Regions from separate parts of the Streptococcus sp. SN3 genome, predicted to be linked through region 1. Evidence: predicted binding sites of a transcription regulator. Region 1 holds the regulator's gene; the other holds the start of a gene.
The links. The regulator Rex, encoded in region 1, represses fermentation and respiration genes when NADH is low (regulators of the CRP and FNR family bind a similar motif). The targets are predictions, from matches to a motif close to TTGTGAANTANTTCACAA.
Positions count from the first base shown of each region.

Region 2: a site for Rex is predicted at 1,959-1,976, ahead of adhP (alcohol dehydrogenase AdhP). Genes of this name have one in related genera too.

Region 1 covers NZ_JAQFJF010000001.1:426,697-430,115, forward strand. Annotated here, with positions in the region: gene PCY71_RS01825 (cysteine desulfurase family protein) at 1-957, shown strand, start outside; gene PCY71_RS01830 (DUF1831 domain-containing protein) at 959-1,306, shown strand; gene PCY71_RS01835 (DUF4649 family protein) at 1,428-1,649, shown strand; gene PCY71_RS01840 (redox-sensing transcriptional repressor Rex) at 1,774-2,421, shown strand; gene PCY71_RS01845 (gamma-glutamyl-gamma-aminobutyrate hydrolase family protein) at 2,446-3,138, shown strand; gene radC (DNA repair protein RadC) at 3,206-3,419, opposite strand, start outside.
Region 2 covers NZ_JAQFJF010000010.1:22,063-25,481, forward strand. Annotated here, with positions in the region: gene PCY71_RS13540 (PTS sugar transporter subunit IIB) at 1-445, opposite strand, end outside; gene adhP (alcohol dehydrogenase AdhP) at 906-1,925, opposite strand; gene PCY71_RS13550 (Cof-type HAD-IIB family hydrolase) at 2,143-2,955, opposite strand; gene PCY71_RS13555 (DUF1361 domain-containing protein) at 3,052-3,419, shown strand, end outside.

The DNA of each region.
Region 1 (3,419 bases):
CAAGCTCTGCATACTCAAAGCAATAAGATTCTTTTTACTTCAGGCGGCACTGAAAGTAATAATACTGCTATCAAAGGCTATGCCCTTCGTCACCAGAACAGAGGGAAGCATATTGTCACCAGTGCTATTGAGCACCATGCTGTCTTAGAAGTGGTGGAGTACTTAGTAGACAAATTCGGCTTCGAAGCTACTTTTGTTCAGCCAGTGGATGGTCAGATTCGAGCGGAAGACATTGAGAAGGCTCTTAAACCTGACACTATTCTTGTGTCCGTCATGGCGGTTAATAACGAGACAGGTGCCATGCTTCCCATTAAGGAAATTGGTAAATTACTGCAAGAACATCCTGCTGCTTTTCACGTTGATGCTGTCCAAGCAATTGGTAAACTTCCCATCTACCCTGACGAGCTAGGAATTGACTTTCTATCTGCTTCAGCTCATAAGTTTCATGGTCCCAAAGGCGTTGGTTTCCTTTATGCTAAGAAGATGGATTTTGACAATTTCATGCACGGTGGTGATCAGGAAGAAAAACACCGGGCCGGAACTGAAAATCTAATCTCTATCACAGCCATGGCGGCGGCTCTGTCAGAGAGCATGGAATACCTAGAGGAAAATATAGAGCATGCGCAAGACTTAAAAAACAGCTTACTTACTGACTTATCGGATATCGACTTTTACTTAAATGAAAGTCAGCCAAGCTTGCCATATGTCATCAATTTGGGATTTCCCAATCAAAAAAATGACTTGCTTCTGCTTCAAATGGATTTAAATGGCTTTTCCATTTCAACAGGCTCAGCCTGCACAGCCGGAGCTATACAACCCAGTCATGTCTTGCAGGCTATGTATGGCAAGGATTCCAACCGCTTGCATGAGTCTATTCGAATCAGTACTTCGGACCAGACGACTCTGCAAGATATTCAATTATTTACAAAGAAATTAAAAGAAATTTTAGGAGGATAAGATGGCCTTTCAAACATCTGTTAGCTTAGCAAACTGTGAATTTACCTATTCACTTCACCCAAATGTCAAGAAATTTACCTTACGCGACAATACTTTCGCGGAAAGCAAGGTTGGCAACTATGAACTCTCTCGTCTGCTGGAATCTGTTCCCAACAGCGGAAATGGTTTTCTGCTGAAAATCATCGTCAATAAAGATTTGAATGGTTTCAAAATCAACATCACTGACAAATCAGGCCTGCGCTTGGTCAATATTTTCAAATCAGAAGATCATCACATTATCCAGCAAAAATTTTATTTCTTGATGGATAGCTTGGTTGAAAGAAACATTTTTGAAAAGACACCACAATAAGCAAGATTCTCGTAATTTTGCTTTTTTGGTTTTGACTCTTTAAAAGACCAAACAAGCTTGACTTCTGCTTAGAACTCTTGAAAATATCAATGACTAATCGAACCAAAGGAAAGGATTAACGATGGTTGAACTGACCTATTTGGACTCATATAAGGTGAAACGGTCACTTACCTATGAAGACTTCGATGAATTTCTTCTAGCCTTCTCTGGCTGCGTCACAGTTCCTGACTCGCTCAAGGTGCTTTCTGTTACGTATAAGGGACACCAGCTGCCTTTTGCAGGGCTAATTGGAGACTTGTACCGCCAGATGTACCAGTTAGACTTAACTCCCTATCAGGACTAATCTCTTCGCAACTGCAACATAACTTAAACTTTCACTCTTTTCTTTTTTAGTGCATTAAACATCTTTAATTAGTTGATTTTTTCACAAACTTCCTATAAAATAGAATTAGAAAGGTTGTGATTTTGTGAAAACTGAAAAAAATACTACAATTCCTCGAGCAACTGCTAAGAGACTGTCGCTCTACTATCGTATTTTTAAACGGTTTAATGCTGAGAAGATTGAGAAAGCCAACTCTAAGCAAATCGCTGAAGCTATTGGCATTGACTCTGCTACCGTCAGACGAGATTTTTCTTATTTCGGTGAACTTGGCCGCAGAGGATTTGGCTATGATGTCAAGAAATTGATGAACTTTTTTGCTGACCTCTTGAATGACAATGCTATCACCAATGTCATGATTGTTGGTGTCGGTAACATGGGGCGAGCTCTGCTGCACTATCGTTTTCATGAGCGCAATAAAATGAAGGTTGTAATGGCTTTTGACATAGATGACCATCCAGAAGTTGGCAGCACAACCAGCGATGGGATTCCTATCTATGGAATTTCCCAAATCAAAGAAAAAATACAGTCAGGAAATGTGCAAACTGCCATCCTAACTGTACCTAGCGTAAAAGCCCAAGAAGTTGCATCTATCTTAGTTCAAGCAGGTGTTAAAGGTATTCTCTGCTTCTCGCCAGTAAATCTATCCCTACCTAAGGACGTGGTCGTTCAGTATGTTGACCTGACTAGCGAACTGCAGACTCTGCTCTACTTCATGAGAAAAAATGAACATTAATTTGAAAGAGGTATTGAATACTCGATGAGTAAACTAATTATTGGAATAACCGGAAATGAAAGAGAAATCCCAGACGATCACTTCATACATATGAGCTATACAGCGACTGGATTCGTTGAGGGAGTTAAAGAAGTTGGCGGAATTCCAATGATTTTGCCAATCGGTGATGAAGAAATGGCAAAACAATATGTTTCCATTGTTGACAAATTAATCATCACAGGCGGTCAGAATGTATGTCCCCAGTTCTATGGAGAAGAAAAAGCCATTGACAGCGATGATTATCTACTCAAACGAGACATTTTTGAATTAGCTTTAATTAAGGAAGCCCGCCGTCAAAATAAACCAATCTTCACCGTCTGCCGCGGAACCCAACTTTATAATGTCGCACTGGGCGGTACTCTTCATCAAGACATTGAAGATCATTGGCAAGATAGCTCTGCTGAGTACACGACTCAAAGCATGGTGACCAAAAATGGCTCTATTCTGCACGAAATCTATGGCCCTGCATCTGAAATCAACTCCTTCCACCACCAAAGTATCAAGGATTTAGCGGCTGGCCTAGAAGTCATCGCCTATGATCCTCGCGATAAGATTATTGAAGCCATCACTTCTACTGACGGCAGTCCTTTTCTTGGTGTCCAATGGCACCCAGAGTTCTTGTTTGGCTCCAGAGAAGGAGACTTAGCCCTCTTTGATTATGTTGTCAATATGCTTTAAAAGCCTCTATTCCTAGATAAACTTCTGTTCTACACGAATAGAAGTTTTTATATTCACGTAAATCAAATTATATCATATCTGTCTCTTCTCGGTAGCTATAGTAGTTGGACTTGGACACAATTAAATGATCTAAAAGAACCAAGCCCATCATCTCACACGCTTCTTTCATATGCTGCGTCACTTCATCATCGTTTCTGCTAGGAACAACTGAGCCAGATGGATGATTGTGTACCAGTATGATAGATGTCGCCAGGTGCTTGAGAGCGTAGTGGAGAATTTCT
Region 2 (3,419 bases), on a different contig from region 1:
CAGCAGGAGCATTTGCTTCTTCAGCAGCAGGGTTCAGCTCTTCAGGCAGAGCTTTGACTCCTTCCTTAGCTTCTTTGATGATGTTAGCAACAACAGCTTCAACGCCGGCGTTGGCATCCATCATCCTTTCTGTATAAGCTTGAATCAGCATAGGCAGGTTCAAGCCTGTAATGATAGCGAACTTGCGGTCAGGATTTTCACCCATGACACGGCTAGCTTGGTTGAATGGAGAGCCACTCCAAAGGTCAGCCAAGACCAACACTTCATCGTCCGCATCAAACGAAGCCACAGCGTCATTGAACTTTGCATAGAGATCATCTGGTCCTTCGTTGGGCATGAAAGTTACAACTTGTACTTTTTCCTGCTCACCGAAAATCATAGAACCTGATTGATGAATACCAGCAGCAAATTCACCGTGGCTAGCAATAATGATTCCGATACTCATTATTGACATTCCTCCTTATAAAATGTTTGACTTAAGTTTTAAGAAAACTTTAAGGCAAGTTTATTATAAAACGTTTTCATGAAAAATGCAAGCGTTTGTTCCTAAAAACGACTTTTTCTTTCAAAAATGTCAGTATTTGCTGGAACCCTGATAAATATAGGTATAAGCAAACCTTAGCTATAGAAATGTTTTAATAAATTAGGAAAACAGAAAATAAAACAGATTAATATATGAAAAAACGTTGAAATAATATGAAAGAGACTTTTGAAATGACAGAAGAGAATTTTGTTTGAGAAAGTGTTTATTTATCAAAAAAGAAAGAGGAGGACCAAAGACAAGAATTCGCATCTTATGTCTTTAGCCTCCATCTATAATGGCAAAAGTTTCTAATAATATTAAGTCTGCCCATCATATGTTTCCAAGAGCTTGGTAAATGTTGGGACTGAAATGCTTTAAAGTATTAGTGTGTGAAGTCAAGGACCATACGTCCCTGAATGGTACCCGCTTCCATTTCGTCAAAGACATCCACTGCATCTGAAACAGGGCGTTTTTTAACGACAGGAACCACTAATCCTTCAGCACCAAACTGGAAGGCTTCTTCCAAGTCCTTACGTGTACCAACGAGGGAACCGATGACTTGAATGCCATCTAAAACTGTTTTGACAATGCTGAGATCCATCATTTCAGATGGTAATCCAACGGCAACTACCCGACCGCCAGCACGAACAGAGTCAACAGCTTGGTTGAAGGCAACTTTAGAAACGGCTGTTACTACGGCAGAATGAGCACCGCCAGTTTTTTCTTGGATAAGAGCAGCGACATCTTCAACTTCATGACCGTTGATGACGATGTCAGCACCAACTTCTTTGGCCAGAGCGAGCTTGTCATTGTTGATATCAACAGCGACTACATGGGCATTAAAGACTTTCTTGGCATATTGAACCGCTAGGTTACCCAAACCACCTGCTCCAAAGATTACTGTCCATTGGCCTGGCTGCAGCTGGGCTTCTTTGATAGCCTTGTAGGTAGTTACACCGGCACAAGTGATAGAAGAAGCTTGGGCAGGATCCAGTCCTTCTGGAACTTTGACAGCATAGTCGGCTGTAACGATACATTGCTCTGCCATCCCACCGTCAACAGAATAACCAGCATTTTTTACTGTACGGCAAAGGGTTTCGCGGCCAGTTGTACAGTATTCACAAGCGCCGCAGCCTTCAAAGAACCAAGCGACACTGACGCGGTCTCCGACTTTGAGGCTTTTTACATCTGGAGCGATTTCTTTGACAATACCAATACCTTCATGTCCTAGAACGCGGCCCGGTACCTTGCCAAAGTCACCATGCGCGACGTGAAGGTCTGTATGGCAGACACCGCAGTATTCAATGTCAACGAGAGCTTCCCCTGTTTCAAGAGGACGAAGTTCCTTATTTTCGATGAGTTGGACATTGGTTCCTTCTGGATTTACAACAACTGCTTTCATAAGTAATTTCCTCCTGTTATTTAGTTTTTGATTATGTTAATTATATCACAAACTCAAACAAATAGCAAACGCTTACAATTTCAAGCAGAAGTAACCTTTAAAACTATGATACGGCGGATAAGCTCCGATTTTTAAAGCTTTCGAGCATGATTGAGGTTGAGAGAAGACAAAAAAGAAAAGACAAACTCTCAAACAGAGTTTGCCAAATTGTCTACTTTTATAAAAATAGTTTGTTGAGCTCGTGGGCGACGCCATCTTGGTCATTGGTCAAAGATAATTGCTGGTCGGCGTAGGGCAGCAGGTCAGTATTGGCATTTTTCATAGCATAGCCGGTGCCAGCAAAGGACAGCATCTCAGTATCATTTTGCTCATCGCCAAAGGCAATCAGATTTTTGCGATCCACATTGAGAACATTAAGCAGGTACTGAAGGGCGAAGGCTTTGTTGACCCCTTTGGGAGCACACTCGAGAATGTTGAGTGGTCCGCCCCAAGAGTTGATGGAAAGTTCATGCTGGTAAAAAGCATTCATTTCCTCAGCCAGAGCATATTTGTCAGCTGCTCGCGTCTGCAGGAGAATGGCGTTAGGATTCTCCGTTACCAAATTGGCTTGAAACTGGTTTTCTGGTTTGAAAGCATCGATGCCAAAGAGCTTGGGATCAGCGATTTCCTCGTTGGGATTGGTGATATAGAATTTATTGCGGTATTCGCCGGCAATGAAATCAGCTTCAATCTCATCCCTGCGCTTAACCATATCCAGCAGAAAGGACTTATCCAGCGTCAGCGATTTTTCAAAGTCCCATTTCTTTTCTGGAATGTGAGTCAAAGAGCCATTGAAGTTGATCATGGGCGTATTGAGCTCTAATTCTTTATAATATTTCAAAGCCATGCGGTAGGGCCGGCCTGTTGTGATAATGACCTTGTGGCCCTTTTGGGAAATTTTTTTGATGGTTTCTTTGGTGAAGTCAGATAAATTGCTGTTAGAATCCAGCAAGGTTCCGTCCAAGTCCACAGCGATTACTTTTTTTGTCATGTGAGTCTCTTTTCAGTGATAATACAGACTATTATAACAGAATTCAGTGTAAATAACACGACTTATGTTATAATGGTGCTCTAGTCAGCCACAATTATGACACAGCAAGGAGGAGCTTTTCGTATGCGTAAACCGATCATGATTCATGCTCTTTTTCTGATGATTGCCTTTTTTATCTATATCCAATCTCTAAATGGCGGTCCGACCTATCTCATCTGGAATATGACCTTGGCCTTAATCAGCTATGATGCAGCTGTCTTGACGCTTTTATTCAAGAAGCAGAAGTGGGCTTATCCTCTTCTTTTCCTCTTGTGGTTGCTTTTCTTCCCCAACACTTTCTATATGATTACAGATTTGATTCATATGACTTGGGTGGCAGATGTTCTGAGTAAGCCAAGTGTTTTCCTGCTCTTTTTAGCTTTTGTTTCCAGTATTTTATTCGGGATTTTCTGTGGTATGGAGAG